3 regions of the Paenarthrobacter sp. RAF54_2 genome follow, and region 1 is predicted to be linked to each of the others. Evidence: predicted binding sites of a transcription regulator. Region 1 holds the regulator's gene; each other region holds the start of a gene.
What was found. Region 1 encodes HrcA, which represses chaperone genes, less so after heat shock. Its sites were predicted from a motif close to TTNGCACTCGNNNNNNNCGAGTGCNAA; they were not measured.

Region 1 (5,518 bases):
CGATGCTTGCTGTCCTTTTGCTGACCGGCTGTATCGCCAACGGCGGACCCACTCAAACTACGTCCAGTGCGCCGCCAGTCAGCGTCCAGGAAGCTCCGGCCAGCAACGCTCCCCTGGAGACCACCCAGGCGTCCACGAAGATCCCGGTCTACTGGATTGGGCGGAGCAAGGAAGATGTCTACCTCTACCGCGAATTCAGGGACATCTCCGGCGATGGAAACCCCGTCACCACTGCGCTGCGCATCATGATGGCCGAAAAGCCGTTGGACCACGACTTCTTCACCCCGTGGCAGGACCCCGGCAGCCTGGCAACATCCATCTCGGGCAAGAACGTGATCACCGTTGATATTTCCCGGGATGCCTTCAACTCCAACCTTGATGCAGGCATGGCGCAACGGGCTGTACAGCAGCTGGTCTACACTGCCACGGCAGCAGCTTCGTCGTCAGGCCTGATCAACTCCGGGCAGCAAATCCAAGTGGTCATCCTGGTCGACGGTCACACTGATTTCATGGCCTTCGGCCAGGTACGGCTCGGACAACCAATGGCCAGGGACGCTTCCTTGGTGGCGCCACTATGGATCATCGACCCGCAGGAGGACACCTCGCTCCCGGCTGGCGTGGTCAAGTTCAATGGCCGCAGCACTGACAGCTCCAAGCCGGTCAGCTGGCAGATCCTCCGGGACAACGGCAATGGCGAAAAGGCCAGCCTGCTGACCGGCCAGACAAAAGCCACAGGAGAGCCGGGACAATTCGGCGTCTTCTCCTTCAATGCGACACTGAAACCAGGGAAATACGAATTGCGCGTGTCCCAGGTTCAGGACTCCGGGCAAGCAGACACATCCACCACCGATACGCGGCTTTTCAGCGTCGGCTAGAGCCGGCGTCGCGCATTAGCTGGCGTTGCCTGGAAGGCGACACAGCCTACCAGCGGCCCAACACGTCGGAGGCGAGTACGACGGCGGCGGGTCCCGCCGTCGAAGACCTCAGGACGTGGTGCCCCAAGAGAGCCGTGACCGCCCCGGCGTCGCTGAGGCGCGTCACCTCGCGTGGCGAGATGCCGCCTTCCGGCCCCACGATCAAGAGGACTTCACGTGGTGAATCCAGGCCGCCGGCCTCAGCCACGATGGGCGCTTCCAGGACGGTCCGCAAGGGGTTCTTGGCGTCCTCGTGAAGGATTACAGCCAGGTCCGCGGCGGCAACAGCCTTTGCCAAAGCCGCGGAATCCAGGATAGGACGCACCTCCGGTATCCACGCCCGCCGGGCCTGCTTCGCCGCGGCAGTGACCACAGACTGCCACTTCGCGTGGGCCTTCGCAGCGCGATCCCCCTTCCAGCGGACGATGGATCGCTCAGCCTGCCAAGGGATCACTGCGTCTATGCCCAGTTCGGTGGCCGTTTCAATGGCCAACTCGTCACGGTCGCCCTTGGCCAACGCTTGGACCAGCACCAAACGCACGTCCGGCTGATCTTCGAAAACTACCTCGGATGCCGTGACGGACAAACTTCCAGGGCCAACTTCTGCAACCGTGCCTGTCAGGCGGGCTCCTGCGCCATCGGCGATGTCCACGGACTCACCGACAGTGAGCCTCTTCACGGTAACGGCATGCCGGGCTTCTGCACCGTCGATGACGAACACAGCGCCCGGCTCAACTCCGTCCAGGCTCCCGGCGGGCGTGAAGAAAACGGGGTTGCTCACCGCTACAGGTTACCGAGCTTGTCCCGCAGCTTGGCGAACATGCCGCCGCTGGCCACGAGTTTGCCCTCGCTGAACTGCTCGCCGCGCAACTTGGCAAGCTGCTGCAGGAGCTCTTCCTGTGCTGGATCCAGCTTGACCGGTGTCTCAACGTGCAGGTGCACCTTGAGATCGCCTCGGCCATAGCCCCTGAGGTGGGTAACGCCCAACCCGCGAAGCGTGATGACCTCGCCGGACTGGGTGCCGGCCTTGACATCAATCTCCTGGGGCCCGTCGAAAGTTTCCAGGCTCAGTTCCGTGCCCAAAGCGGCGGCTGTCATCGGAACGCTCAGTGTTGCGTGCAGATCGTCGCCTTCGCGGATATACGTGGAGTCATTGTTGACGCGGATCTCTACGTAGAGGTCGCCCGCAGGTCCGCCAGCTGGTCCTGCTTCGCCCTGTCCGGAGAGTTGGATGCGCGTACCTGTCGCAACACCGGCAGGAACCTTGATGGTGAGGGAACGCCGGCTGCGGATACGGCCCTGCCCGTTGCACTCGTTGCAGGGATCCTTGATGACCGTACCGAAGCCCTCACAGGAACCACACGGCGCCGTGGTCATGACCTGGCCCAGGATGGATCGAACGGCCCGCTGGACTTGGCCGCTGCCGCCACAAATGTCACAACGCTCGGGATGCGTGCCGGGCCGGCAGCAGCTGCCATCACACGTGGGGCAGACGACTGCCGTATCAACTTCGAGCTTCTTGTTGACACCAAACACGGCGTCCTTGAGGTCGATGCGGACACTGATGAGTGCGTCCTGGCCGCGGCGCACACGGGAGGCCGGACCAGCGTGCCCGCCGCCACCGCCGAAGAAGGTATCGAAGATGTCCTGGAACGCGAAACCCTGGCCGGAGTAGCCGCCACCAAAGCCGTTGTCAGTGCCATTCTCGTTACCGGTGGCATCGTAGACCCGGCGCTTTTGGGGGTCGGACAGCACTTCGTAAGCATGCGTCACGGCCTTGAACTGCTCCGCGACATCCTCCCCCGGGTTGACGTCCGGGTGAAGCTTTCGCGCCAACTTGCGGTACGCCTTTTTGATCTCTTCCCCGGTGGCTTCCGGCGAGACTCCCAAAACGTCATAGTGGCTGCTCAAAGTCTGTATCTCTTCCTTGTTATACGGTTAGACGGCGATTCTTACCTCGGGGCTTGCGTCAGCCGCCGAGAATGCGGGAAAGGTAACGGGCCACGGCGCGCACGGCAGCCATGGTGGTGGGATAGTCCATCCGGGTTGGTCCGAGGATTCCCACCTTGGCACCGGAGCCGTACCCCGTTGCCACGACCGAGGCCTCGGCCAGGCCATCGTAAGGATTCTCGCGCCCGATGCTCACTGTCACGCCGCGGGGATCATCCCCCATATCGGACAACAACCTAAGCATGACAACTTGTTCCTCAAGAGCTTCCAGCACTGGCCCAATACTCAACGGGAAATCGACATTTGAGCGGGCAAGGTTGGCTGTTCCGGCCATGACGATGCGCTCTTCGCGGCTGGTGTCGCTGAGGGCTTGGAGACCATGGGCAAGATGCTGCGCGAGTCCCCGAAGCTCCGGTGGGCACAGCGCCACTACGGAAGGCAACACCTGCGGCAGCAGTGCCAGCTGGGTTCCCGCGATGCTTCCCAGGAACCGGGAACGCAGTGCCATCAAGGCCTCGTTGCTTACATCGGAGCCAGCCTCGATGACCTTCTGGCCAACGCTTCCTGTATCTGCGATGAGCACCACGAGCACCTGCTTTGGCGCCAGGAGGACAAATTCAACGTGACGGACCAGGGCACGGTTGGAGTGCGGATACTGAACGACGGCGACCTGGTTGGTCAGTTGCGACAGTAGCCTGACCGTGCGCTCAAGGATGTCATCGAGGTCGTCCGGCCCTTCAAGGAGCGAGTGGATGGCTCGACGCTCCGCGGCGGACAACGGTTTGACCTGCGAGATGCGGTCCACGAACAGCCGATAGCCCTTGTCCGTGGGGATGCGGCCTGCGCTGGTATGCGGCGCTGCGATGAGGCCTTCTTCTTCCAGCACAGCCATATCGTTCCGGATGGTGGCGCTGGAAACGCCCAGATGGTGCCGCTCCACAAGTGCCTTGGATCCAACAGGCTCACGGGAATGCACATAATCCTCAACGATTGCGCGCAGCACTTCAAGCTTGCGTGGCTCACTCATTGCAACACCTCCTGACGACTGTCCGGGCCTTTATCGGGACGGATAAACAGCACTCACTTAGCACTCAACATGCCCAAGTGCTAACAAGTCTAGTATGAGCCAGCACGTTGCTAGCATTGAAACCGCCCGCGGGAGTTATTCCCAGCACAACCAGCACAGAGGGGTATGAAGTCCTTGGCTTTCGATACGTGGGGCCCGCAGGATCTGTCCGCTCCTGCCAAACGCCAACTCCCCGAGGTAGCCGTCCAGCGCGGGATGGTCCTTGAAGACGTCCAGTCCGGCTGGGTGGGCGAAGTCACACGGGTGGAGAAATCGGGGGGAATGCACATCGTCTCCCTTGAGGACAGGCGTGGCAAAACCAAGTCGTTCCAACTCGGGTTCGGTTTCCTGCTTGAAGGGCAGGCCATCCGTCTCATGCCTCCGGCAGCAAAGGCTCCTGGTTCGCCTGTGCAGTCGGGTCGAACGGCATCCGGGTCCGTAAGGGTCCTGGGCCATCGTGCACAGGTGGCCAAGGCGAGCCGTATTTGGGTGGAAGGCAAGCACGACGCCGAGCTGGTGGAGAAAGTCTGGGGCGACGACCTCCGCATTGAGGGCATCGTCGTAGAGCCACTCCACGGCGTGGACGACCTCAAGTCAGCTATCGCCGCATTCTCGCCCGGGCCAGGGCGCAGGCTCGGGATCCTGGTAGACCACCTCGTGGCAGGCTCAAAGGAATCACGCATCGCCGCAGAAGCCATGACGGTACCCGGAGCCGCCGGAAACGTCCTGATCGTCGGCCATCCGTATATAGACGTCTGGCAAGCCATCCGGCCAAAAGTGCTGGGTATTGAGCGGTGGCCGGAAGTTCCACGAGGCACTGACTGGAAGACCGGGATACTGACCGCGTTCGGCTGGCCGCACGAAACCGCCGAAGACATTGGACTCGGCTGGCAGCGCCTGCTTGGTGCGGTACGCAGCTACGCCGACTTGGAAGCGTCGCTGCTGGGAAGGGTAGAGGAAGTCATCGATTTCCTCACCACTGCCTGACGGTCTTGTCCTGAATTACGTTTCCTCAATGCACTTTTCGCAGGGACGTAACGGGGCGTTGGTCCCGGGATGACCCGGAAGCCAGTATTCTGGGACAGCAACACTGCAGCATCTTTACAGCAAAGGGAAGACACCGTGGCAGAGAACGCTCCTGAAGAACCGGGCAGCGCCGCAGGCCAGCCCCAGTACCATGGCGCGCCGGCAAACGCACTCCCACTGACGGCAAGCGAAGACCGGCAGTGGGCCACCCTTGCGCACTTCGGGGGAATTCTGGGATGCCTGCCGTCCCTGTTGATCTATCTCATCTTCCGTGATCGCGGGCCGTTCACGGCGCAGGAATCCAAGGAAGCACTGAACTTCACGCTTCCACCGACCATCGCGGCAGTCCTGGCAAATATCCTGGTTCTGCTTCCCGTCGTGGGCAATATCTTTGCAGTCATCGCCACGGGCATCTGGGTAGCACTAACGTGCTTCTCAGTCTCGGCTGGTATCCGCGTCAATCACGGACAGCCCCACCGCTACAAGCTCAACCTGCGCTGGATTAAGTAGTCCAAGGCTTCCATCGGATTCTGCCGACGATTAGTCCGGCAGAATCCTGCGC
Region 2 (5,518 bases), on a different contig from region 1:
GGGCTCGTCCAGTTCTTCCACCAAGTGTTTTGCCCGGGACATCCAGCCCGAGCTGCGGGCCGGCTCCCCGATGTCCATGAGGAACAGCACCAGCCACGTTGCGCAACGGGCGGCGGCAGCCATGTCTCCTACGGTGACATATTCATCGTGCGCCCGCGTCAGGTAGGCGACGCCTTCGGAGTCCTTGCCCAACAGCATGGCCACGGAGGCCGCGACTTCAATGTCCTCGGGTGGAAGTCCGCCCTCCGTGTCCGCCCGGGCAAGGCAATCCAGTGCATCGCTCCAGCGGTGCTCGGAGAACGCGGAGCGTCCCAGATCCAAGGCTGTAACCGGCATAGTCCACACTCATTCTGCGACCACGAGCAACCCGGTTGGCGCACACAAGCGGCCGTATTAGCGTCAGGGTACCGCCGCCGTCGTAAGCCCACAATGGCTCCACGAATCCCTGACGCGCCGTGTGGGTTCCTGACCTTCATTGACGTGCAGAAGCCCGGTTTTCACCCTTTATCGGTTGCACGGCGGCTGCCCGGGGTTCAAAGAAGGTCAGGACACCACACGCCCACGCCACAAAGCCGATGCCACACAGCACACATCGGGAAGCGCAAGAGGGCAGAAAAAAGCCCTGGCCACGAGTGACCAGGGCTTTTTCGAACAGGCTGTTAGTGCTGGTGGCCTGCGTGTGCGTTTTCGTCCTCAGCCGGCTTCTCGGCAACCAGGGTCTCGGTGGTGAGAACCAGGGCAGCGATGGAAGCGGCGTTGCGGAGTGCGGAACGCGTGACCTTGACGGGGTCGATCACGCCGGCGGCGATCAGGTCCTCGTACTCGCCGGACTTGGCGTTGAAGCCGTGGTTGGCTTCGAGTTCGGAGACCTTGGAAACGACGACGAAGCCATCGAAGCCGGCATTCTGGGCGATCCAGCGCAGCGGCTGGACCAAGGCGCGGCGGACGATGCCAACAGCTGCTGCTGCGTCACCTTCCAGTGCCTTGACGGCCGGGGACTCATCCAGCGCCTTGAGGGCGTGGATGAGGGCGGAACCGCCACCGGAAACGATGCCTTCTTCAAGGGCAGCACGCGTGGAGGAAACGGCGTCCTCGATGCGGTGCTTCTTTTCCTTCAGCTCAACCTCGGTGGCTGCGCCGACCTTGATAACGCCGATACCGCCGGCCAGCTTGGCCAGGCGCTCCTGCAGCTTCTCGCGGTCCCAGTCGGAGTCTGTGCGGGTGAGCTCGGCACGCAGCTGGGCCACGCGGTCGGCAACGTCCTGCTCGGTTCCGGCGCCATCAACGATGGTGGTGTTGTCCTTGGTGACCGTGATGCGGCGTGCCGTACCCAGTACCTCGAGGCCAACGGTGTCCAGCGAGAGGCCAAGGTCCGGAGAAACAACCTGGGCGCCCGTGAGCGTAGCGATGTCCTGGAGCATGGCCTTGCGGCGGTCGCCGAAGCCCGGAGCCTTGACAGCCACAACGTTCAGCGTGCCGCGGATGCGGTTGACGATCAGCGTGGACAGGGCTTCGCCTTCAATGTCCTCGGCGATGATGAACAGCGGCTTGGAGGCCTGCAGCGCCTTCTCCAGCAACGGCAGGAAGTCCTGCAGCGAGGAGATCTTGCCCTGGTTGATCAGGATCAAGGCGTCTTCGAGGACTGCTTCCTGACGTTCTGCGTCAGTGACGAAGTACGGGGAAAGGTAGCCCTTGTCGAACTGCATGCCTTCGGTGAGGACGAGTTCGGTCTGCGTGGTGGAGGATTCTTCGATGGTGATGACGCCATCTTTGCCCACCTTGCCGAACGCCTCGGCCAACAGTTCGCCAATTTCGTCGCTCTGTGCGGAGATGGCGGCAACGTTGGCAACCTGGGTGCCTTGCACTTCGCTTGCGTTCTCCAGGAGGCGGGCTGCGATGGCTTCAATGGAAACCTCGATGCCGCGCTTGATCTCGCCAGGAGCGGCACCAGCAGCAACGTTGCGCAGGCCTTCCTTGACCAGTGCCTGCGCCAGCACCGTAGCGGTGGTGGTGCCGTCGCCAGCGACGTCGTTGGTCTTGGTGGCTACTTCCTTGGCCAGCTGTGCACCAAGGTTCTCGTAGGGGTCGTCAAGCTCAACTTCGCGGGCGATCGTCACGCCATCGTTGGTGATCGTGGGAGCGCCCCACTTCTTGTCCAGCACGACGTTGCGGCCGCGCGGGCCAAGCGTCACCTTGACAGTGTTGGCGAGCTTGTCGATACCGGCCTCAAGAGACCGGCGGGCAGCATCGTTAAAAGCAAGCTGCTTTGCCATGGTTGTGTCCTTTCAAGACAGAAAACCCGCACCGCAGAAGGTCGGAATGATTCCAACGCGGCTGCGGTGCGGGGCTCCAGGAAGTTACTTTACGACGATCGCAAGGACGTCGCGGGCGGACAGAACGAGGTACTCGTTGCCGCCGGTCTTGACTTCGGTTCCACCGTACTTGGAGTAGATGACGACGTCGCCAACAGTTACGTCAACCGGGACGCGGTTGCCGTTGTCATCGAAGCGGCCGGGGCCGATTGCAACAACTTCGCCTTCCTGCGGCTTCTCCTGCGCGGAGTCCGGAATTACCAGGCCGGAAGCCGTGGTCTGCTCTGCTTCGAGCGGGCGAACAACAATACGATCCTCAAGAGGCTTAATCGAGACCGACACTCGGACTCTCCTTTTCATGAGCTGATTCATGGACTAAGAACTAGGGTGCCGTGGCGTGCAACCGTCGTCGCGGTGCCGGTGACGCCTGGCGTGATTAGCACCCTCCGGGGGAGAGTGCTAACACGACTCTATGTAAGCGTTAGCACTCGGTCAAGGTGAGTGCCAGAATTTCGTCCTGAGTGAACTCCCGTTACCGACCGGTGAGGTCGTCCAAATCGTAGTCTTCGCCGTCGTCGTCCTCATCTGCAGGGGCAGATCCACGGTTCAAATACAGCACGACGGCGGCCGCCAAGGCCACGACGCCGGAAATCACCAAGGCGATAATCCCGCCAATGCGGGCCCCACTGTAGAGCTCCCGGATGTCGCGGGCTTCATCAGTAGCGTCATTCACGCTCTTGCCCGTCACGGAGTACGCCGCAGCGTTGAATGAGTCCAACGCGAAGATGACGATCAGCAGGCCAATGCAGATTACAGCGATCACGGCCCCCGCGATCAAGGCAGGACGGGCAAAAGCCACGAGGGATCGACCGGAGGAATGCTCTGAAGCTCCCGGGGCAGTGGAGTGGTTCCCGCCCGGGTTGTTTGTGTCGGAGGGCTGCGGAGCTGCGTTGTCTTCCATGAAAACAACCCTATCGTCGCTGGTTCCCAACTCACGGCCCCATGGCGGGCGCCGTTAGGCTTGATCCCATGTCTCACGCACCGCAGGAACAGATCGCACCCTTGCTGACCACTGAAGGATGGGAACTCCTTGCCTCGCTGGGGCCGTACCGCGAAGACGAAGCGTTCAGCGTTAACGCCGACCTCCGAAAAGCAGGCCACTCCCCTGAACTCGTGGCCGCGGTACTGACGCAGTCCCGGCTCCGGACCCGCGCCGAAGCAAAGTTCGGCGAGTTTGCCCGCCAGATGCTGTTCACCCAGGCCGGACTCGAACAGGCAACCCGCCTCAACGTCGCGGCCCGGCACGCCGAGCGTTTTGCCAAGGCCGGCATTTCCCACGTAGCCGACCTCGGCTGCGGCCTCGGAGCTGACTCCATGGCCTTGGCCTCCATGGACATTGCCGTGACCGCCGTGGAAATGGACGAAACCACTGCCGCCTGCGCCACCATCAACCTCATGCCCTTCCCGCACGCCACGGTGGTGCATTCGGATGCTACGTCGGTGGACCTGGACGGGATCGACGGCGTGTGGCTGGATCCCGCACGACGCACAACCTCCACGTCCGGGACCAAGAGGATCTGGGATCCGGAAGCCTTCTCTCCCCCGTTGTCGTTCGTTGAAGGCCTGGCCGCGGCCGGCCGGGCAGTGGGAGTCAAGATGGGTCCGGGGATGCCACACGATTCGGTTCCGGCTAACTGTGAAGCGCAGTGGGTCTCGGTAGGCGGCGATGTCACTGAGGTCGCCCTGTGGTTCAACGCGGTAGCCCGCCCGGGGGTACGGCGCGCCGCCCTTATGATCAGTTCCCAGGGCGCTGCCGAGCTCACCAGCGGCGAGGATTTCGACGGCGGGCCGGTAGCCGCCGTCGGGCCTGTTGAAGGGTTCCTCTACGAACCGGACGGTGCGGTCATCCGCGCAGGCCTGGTGGCCGACGTCGCAGAACGCCTTGGCGGGCACCTGGTGGACGAGCATATCGCCTACATCTGCGCCCCGGAACTCCATGACTCGCCTTTTGCCCGCGCATACAAGGTGCTGGAAGTGATGCCTTACAACGTGAAAGCGCTCAAAGCCTGGGTCAAAGCGAATGGCGTCACGGTGCTGGACATCAAGAAGCGTGGCACGGCCGTCACTCCGGAAGAACTGCGGAAGCAACTGCTTCCATCCAAGCGCGACAGTAAGCCCGCGAAAACAGCCACCCTGGTCCTCACAAGGATTGGCGAGGAAAGAGTGGCTGTAGTCGTGGAGCCTGTGACGTTCTAAGTCACGTCAGTCACGTCAGCGACGGGAGAACTCTGAGGCTTCGCGGACCTGGTCAGCACTCGGGCGGACACCCGTGTAAAGGACGAACTGTTCCTCCGCCTGGATGGCGATAACGTCGGCTCCCGTGATCACCGGCTTGCCGGCGTTCCGGGCCGCGGTGATGAGCGGCGTCTCGGAGGGAAGGGCGACGACGTCGAATACTATTTTTGCGGCGGCAATGGTTGCGTCGTCGAAGGACTGGGCAGTTTCGTCGGCGCCGGCCATCCCCAACGGCGTGACGTTGATGATGAGGTCCGCGGTTGAGCCATTGACGTCGTCCTGCCAATTGAAACCGTAAAGATCCGCGAGCGCACGCCCGGTGGTTTCGTTGCGGGCCACGATAGTGACAGCGGTGAATCCAGCGTCCCTGAGGGCGGCGGCGACAGCCTTTGCCATACCGCCGGCACCACGGAGAAGAACGGTGTGGCTGCCAGGTACTTTGTGGTCCTTCAGGAGCCGGGCGATGGCGATGTAGTCCGTGTTATAGGCGGTAAGGACGCCGTCGTTGTTGACAATCGTATTGACCGAGTCGATGGCCTTTGCCGACGGATCCATGACGTCCACAAGCGGGATGACAGCCTCCTTATAGGGCATGGACACCGCAGCGCCCCTGATGGGGAGGCCGCGGATGCCAGCCACTGCAAGCGTGATGTCCGCCGGGGCGAATGCCTTGTAGACAAAGTTCAGTCCGAGCAGGTCGTACAAGTAATTGTGGAACCGGGTCCCGATATTGCTGGGCCGGGCCGCGAGCGAAATGCACAGGGACATGTCTTTGTTCAGGATTGGCATTCACCCATTAAACAACGGCTTCTTTTCGCTGCTGCTTTACAGTGCCGCGCGGTTAGCCCTGGCGGGCCTTCATGCGCGGGTTGTTCTTGTTGATGACGAACGTGCGCCCACGTCGCCGGACG
Region 3 (5,518 bases), on a different contig from region 1:
TCCACCACCCGGAGACTTGGTGCGTTCTCAGGCCGGATATTGATTTCCATCCTGTGCAGGCCCAGGGTCCGGAAGCAGTGGTCCGTAGCCATGGCAACTGCCGTGGGAGCAATGCCGTGCCCGGCGCGTTCCTTGTCAACCCAGTAACCCAAGGTAGCCATCATCGCCGAACCCCACACGATGGATGAGACCGTCAATTGCCCCACAATCTGCGGCTCACGGAACCCCTCGGTCCGCTCCGTGATGAGGAAGGGCAAAGCCGTGGACTGCCGGGCTTGCGCATTCAGGGATGCCACCATTTGACGGTAACTCGGCAGGCGCCCACCCGGCGCAGGATTGGACGCCTCCCAAGGTGCAAGCCATTCACTGTTCCGCGAACGGACTTCAGACCACTCCCGCTTGTCGCGGTAACGGATGGGCCGGAGCACCAAGGCTCCGCTTTCCAGCGTTACCGGCCAGATCGCAGAGCCGTACACCGGTGTTATTTGGGAAGACCGGCAGTGAAGGTGGGCAGCCACTCGCGGAGCTCGGGGCCCAAGTCATCGCGTTCGCATGCCAACTCGATGCAGGCCTTCAAGTAGCTCAACTTGTCACCGGTGTCATAGCGACGCCCACGGAAGACAACGCCATAAACGCCGTAGCCTTCACCTTCCCCGGCAGCCAGAACCTCAAGGGCATCCGTCAGCTGGATTTCTCCGCCGCGTCCGGGAGCAGTGTTCTCCAGGACGTCGAACACTGCCGGGTGCAGAACGTAGCGACCGATCACCGCGAGGTTGGATGGAGCTTCTTCGGGGGACGGCTTTTCCACCAGCTGCTTGATGCGGACGTAGCCGTCTTCACCGTTTTCCTCGACGTCGGCGCAACCGTAGGCGCTGATCTTCGAAGGCTCAACTTCGATGAGAGCGACAACGGAACCACCGGTTTTTTGCTGGACAGCGATCATTTCGCTGAGCAGGTCCTCGCGGGGATCGATCAGGTCATCGCCGAGCAAGACCGCGAACGGCTCGTACCCGACGTGCTGCTTTGCACGCAGGACCGCGTGGCCGAGGCCGTTGGGGTCGCCCTGGCGGACGTAGTGGATGTCGCCCAGATTGGTGGCGGACTGGATAGCCTCCAGCTTGGCAGTATCGCCCTTCGCTGCCAGCGTTGCTTCCAACGCCGGCACACGGTCAAAGTGATCTTCCAGGGCGCGCTTGCTGCGCCCGGTGATCATCAGGACGTCGTGCAGGCCAACCTTCACCGCTTCTTCGACGACGTACTGGATGGCTGGCTTGTCAACCACGGGCAGCATTTCCTTCGGCATCGCCTTCGTGGCGGGGAGGAACCTGGTACCAAGACCCGCTGCGGGGATGACGGCCTTACGGACAGCATTGTTATCGAGAGTCACCGGACTAATGTAACGGAAGGAATACATCAACGGGTAAACCCTCGCCGTGGAAAGACGCAGAAACAGCCCTTGAACTGGAGCGGATTTGCTGCTTTACGTAGACGACGGTAGCCCGCGCGAATCTCATGATCGGACAAAAATGGCATCGAAGGAAGACATCCGCAGCAGCCGACGCCTGTACAGGCGCGGCCTCACCAAGGAGCAAGTAGCCGAAGCGGGCGAGGCGATTGCACGGCACGGCTTGGCCTGGGCCGAGAAAATCTCGGCCGGATCCCCCAGGACCTTCGCGATCTACGTCGGCGTCTCCCACGAACCCCCAACCATGCCCCTGATCGCAGGCCTCCACAACGCCGGCCACCAGGTGCTGCTTCCCGTCTGCGAAGCCGGCCGCCAGTTGAGCTGGGTCTACTGGACGCCGGAGACAGCTTTCGTCCGGTCCGACTACGCACCCATCGACGAACCCGAAGGCGAGCGTTTGGACAGTGCCGTGGTGAGCGCTGTTGCGGGCATCTTCATGCCGGCCACCGCGGTGGACCGGAATGGCAACCGCATCGGACAGGGTGGCGGCTACTACGACCGTCTCCTCCAACGTCTGGACAGTTCCGGTGGGCGGCCACCCACCATTGCGGTGGTGTACGACGACGATGTATTGCCTTCCGGAGCTATCCCCGCCGAGCCTTTTGACCGTCCCGTGCCGGATGCCTTGACACCCTCGGGAATCGTCGCGCTTGGCGGCGGAGAGTGACCTGGTTGACGCTACGTGAAGCCGCCCACCTACGTGGAGTTGGCAGATAGCGGATGAACGGGATGCTGATGATAGAATTGGCACTCAGGCCCTGCGACTGCTAATGCGGAGATTCTCCGCCACGGCTCCACAGGACCTGAACCTTGTCCTGAAGGAGGAACTCAGTGCCCACATACGCATACGCCTGCAAAGACTGTGACCATGCCTTTGACATCGTCCAGTCCTTCTCTGACAGCTCCCTGACGGAGTGCCCTGAATGCCAGGGCGCGCTCCGCAAGAAGTTCAACAGCGTCGGCGTTGTCTTCAAGGGCTCGGGCTTCTACCGCACGGATTCGCGCGATGCCAAGGGCAGCACCGTCTCCGCTGCGCCCTCCTCCCCGGCGACTCCGACCCCGGCTGCCGCGCCTGCACCAGCGGCTGCAGCCGCAGCAAGCTAGCAGCACTTTTCCACACCAGCACTTTTCCACATAGGGCACCCGGCCGCTGTTGGGCGGCCGAGCCCGGTGGCTAACGTGGCGTCATGCCACTAAAGTCCACCACTTCGCCACTCCCCCGCCGCGAACATTCAACTGCCCCTGCCCGGGGCCGTGGTCGCTCCCGAAACCCGCCAACCAGCACGGCTGGCTCTTTCCTCCCACGGAAGCAGGGGCCACATCGCCAAGTGAGGCTGGGCCCCAGGCAGAGCCTGAACTTCTGGGTCTCCCGGAATCGTCGGCTGACAGTTGCACTGCTGCTCTGCCTGGCCACGGGCATTACAGTCCAACAGCTAACCCCTGCCTCTGAGCAGCGCGTCAGCATTCTCGTCGCTGCCCGTGATCTTGCCGCAGGCACCAGCCTCACAGTGGCCGACTTCACCACTGTTGATGTGCCGCCCGACCTCGCGATCTCCGGAGCCCTGGAGGATCACGTTTCACTGGTGGGCCGCCAGCTTGCCTCGCCCTTGACTAAAGGGCAGATTCCCACTGAATCCAATCTTCTGGGGCCGGGTCTTCTCACTGGTGCACCTGTAGGTTCAGCTGCGGTCCCTCTTCGCATGGCTGACCCTTCATCCATCCAGCTTCTGTCCCCGGGACAGCTGGTGAATGTAGTACTCACTGCTGCAGGATCATACGACGAGTCCCGGCAAACCGAAGTCCTGGCCGCCTCCGTCCCTGTTCTTTGGACGTCTGCCCAAGGGGGCAAACCTGGCCAATGGCTTGGCACCAGCGACACCGACGGCTTGATGGTGGTAGCTGCAGATCCCCGGCAAGCAGAAAAGCTTGCCGGCGCATCCACGCTTGGCAAGCTTTTCTTCGTTTTGGTCAATCCCTAGGTTTGGTCAATGCCCAGGTTTCGCCAATCCCTGATGGAGGGCTTGGATTCGGTGATCTCATCAGCCCCAATGCGGGGGCTTCTGCTCCTTCAACCACTGCTCATGGTCATAGTTGCCTTCGTCGCCCCAACGCCGGGGATCGTCTTCAGCGGCCTTGGTAGGCAAGATTCCACCGGAAGCTTGCTTCGTCGCTGGCGTCTTTGACTCTGCCTGCTCTTCAGCGTTTTCGGCGCCTACAGCTGCGGCCTGTTCGTCAGAGCCGCTTTCGTTGTCGGTTCCCTGTTCATTCACTGGTACTTCAGTCCCATCCTCTGGATCACTGGGCGTTGGATTGCTGGCTTCTGCGTTGCTTGGTTCGCCATCCGTCCCCCTGCGCCGGTTCACATCTGCCTGCCCGGGCTGCTGAGATTCCAGCGATGCCTGGGGACTTCCCGGGCTTTGCCGATGCGAAGCCCGGGTTGCGGAGGAACCGCTGTACGAGGAGCTGCTGTACGTGGACATCCCATATGAGGAGCTGGAATACGAGGAACCTGCATACGAGGAGCCAGCATTATCCAGATTCAATTGTTCAACATCCATGTCCAGGAAGCCATGCTCCGCTGGCGGGGCGGCCTGGGGAACATGGTTCTCAAGTCCCAAATAGGACCCGATTCGATCTGCGCAGGACGAAGGATCCGTGAACACTTCGATGGTCCACAGGGACATGTAACGCCAGCCCATGCGTTCCAGCAGCTGGGGCCTCAGACGGCTGCGTTCACGGACACTCATGCGTCGGTAACGTTCCGTGCCATCGGACTCGATTGCCACCGGCGTGGGAATCTCGGCGCCTTCCCGTCCAATGGTGTGGACGGGATCGGCAGCGGCGGCAATGTCCAGGACACCGTCATAAAGGTGCCACACGCGGGCGCCCCTCGCCCGCAACCTCTCGCCGAGATCGGCAACCAGAGGGTCCTCCCCCAAAGCCTGTTCGCTGGCAACGGCGCGCGAAGCAGGAGTTCCAAGGTTGCTGTTTCCGGACAGTTCCCGGTCCAGCAGTTCGTAAAAGTCCACAGCCCCGTGCGCCAAGCGGTCCAGATCCAGATCTTCCGGGCGGAAGCAGCTCAGGACGTGCATGGAACGGCGGGCACGGGTCATTGCCAAGGCAAAGCGGTTTCGTCCGCCCTCGGTGGACAGGGGTCCGAACGAGTGCAAGGCGCGGCCGTGGGGTGTCCGTCCATAGCCCAGGGAGAAAATGACATGGTCGCGCACCAGGCCTTGGGCACGCTCGAGGTCCACAACGCGGAAAGACTCGGGGCCGGCGCCGAAGAAGGCGGACAACAAGGGGTGGTTGGGCAACTGAAGCCGGATAGCCTCGCCGATCCGCGCAGCGTGGCGCAGGCTGGCCGTGACCACCGCCAAGGACGTGCGGGGCCGGAGTCTGGCATGCTCGAAGACAAGATCCACCACGCGGTTGACCTCCGCCGTAACGGACTCAACGCCCTCATGGTCCGCGCCGGGGAGGCCGGTTCCATCGGGGATGTACTCCACCAGGATCGAACGATCCAGGCCAGTTACCGAATTGCCATCAGGCAAACGCCGGAGGCCGCCATCGTAGTAGTTCTTGCTCAGCTGCAGGATCAGATCCTCATCGACCGCCCGGTAAACCCAGTTCAGCTGCCAGGTGGGCAGGACGCGTGCCAAGGCTTTGAACGCACTGTCCACGCTCTCGTGGCTGGCCACTCCCGCCACGGGGGGTTCGACGGCAACGCTGAAGGTGCGGGCGTTCGCGACCTTCGCATCCCCGAAGGCTATGACTTGCCGGGCCCGTGCAATCGCCGGGAGGACGGCCTGAAGTGAGGTCGATTCGGCGTCGATGATGATCACGGCGTCAAACTTCTGCTCCGCCGGAAGAACTCCCGTCAACAGGTACGGGCTCACCGACCACACCGGAACAAGCAGGGGCACGAGGTCAGGGGCCTGCGCACTCAAAGCAGGGAGCGTCACCCGACCATCCTTCAGCAGGGCACGCAGCAACTCGGCTTGCCGGGGGTGCTCCACTATCCCTTGGCCCCACTTCCGGGCCAACTGCCACCGC

Region 2: a site for HrcA is predicted at 2,794-2,820, ahead of groES (co-chaperone GroES). Genes of this name have one in related genera too.
Region 3: a site for HrcA is predicted at 2,210-2,236, ahead of AB4Y87_RS09615 (FmdB family zinc ribbon protein). Genes of this name have one in related genera too.

The regions. Positions count from the first base shown of each region.
Region 1 is NZ_JBFRDV010000018.1:42,352-47,869, forward strand. Features, by position in the region: gene AB4Y87_RS18030 (GerMN domain-containing protein) at 3-875, shown strand; gene AB4Y87_RS18035 (16S rRNA (uracil(1498)-N(3))-methyltransferase) at 922-1,695, opposite strand; gene dnaJ (molecular chaperone DnaJ) at 1,698-2,825, opposite strand; gene hrcA (heat-inducible transcriptional repressor HrcA) at 2,884-3,891, opposite strand; gene AB4Y87_RS18050 (DUF3097 domain-containing protein) at 4,066-4,917, shown strand; gene AB4Y87_RS18055 (DUF4870 domain-containing protein) at 5,053-5,466, shown strand; gene hemW (radical SAM family heme chaperone HemW) at 5,497-5,518, opposite strand, start outside.
Region 2 is NZ_JBFRDV010000007.1:156,121-161,638, reverse strand. Features, by position in the region: gene AB4Y87_RS09540 (response regulator transcription factor) at 1-336, opposite strand, end outside; gene groL (chaperonin GroEL) at 660-2,273, opposite strand; gene groES (co-chaperone GroES) at 2,358-2,654, opposite strand; gene AB4Y87_RS09525 (hypothetical protein) at 2,845-3,273, opposite strand; gene AB4Y87_RS09520 (THUMP-like domain-containing protein) at 3,342-4,568, shown strand; gene AB4Y87_RS09515 (shikimate 5-dehydrogenase) at 4,584-5,396, opposite strand; partial or broken gene AB4Y87_RS09510 (50S ribosomal protein L36) at 5,449-5,518, opposite strand, start outside.
Region 3 is NZ_JBFRDV010000007.1:181,953-187,470, reverse strand. Features, by position in the region: gene AB4Y87_RS09630 (GNAT family N-acetyltransferase) at 1-476, opposite strand, end outside; gene galU (UTP--glucose-1-phosphate uridylyltransferase GalU) at 482-1,414, opposite strand; gene AB4Y87_RS09620 (5-formyltetrahydrofolate cyclo-ligase) at 1,527-2,132, shown strand; gene AB4Y87_RS09615 (FmdB family zinc ribbon protein) at 2,297-2,569, shown strand; gene cpaB (Flp pilus assembly protein CpaB) at 2,794-3,444, shown strand; gene AB4Y87_RS09605 (AAA family ATPase) at 3,505-5,518, opposite strand, start outside.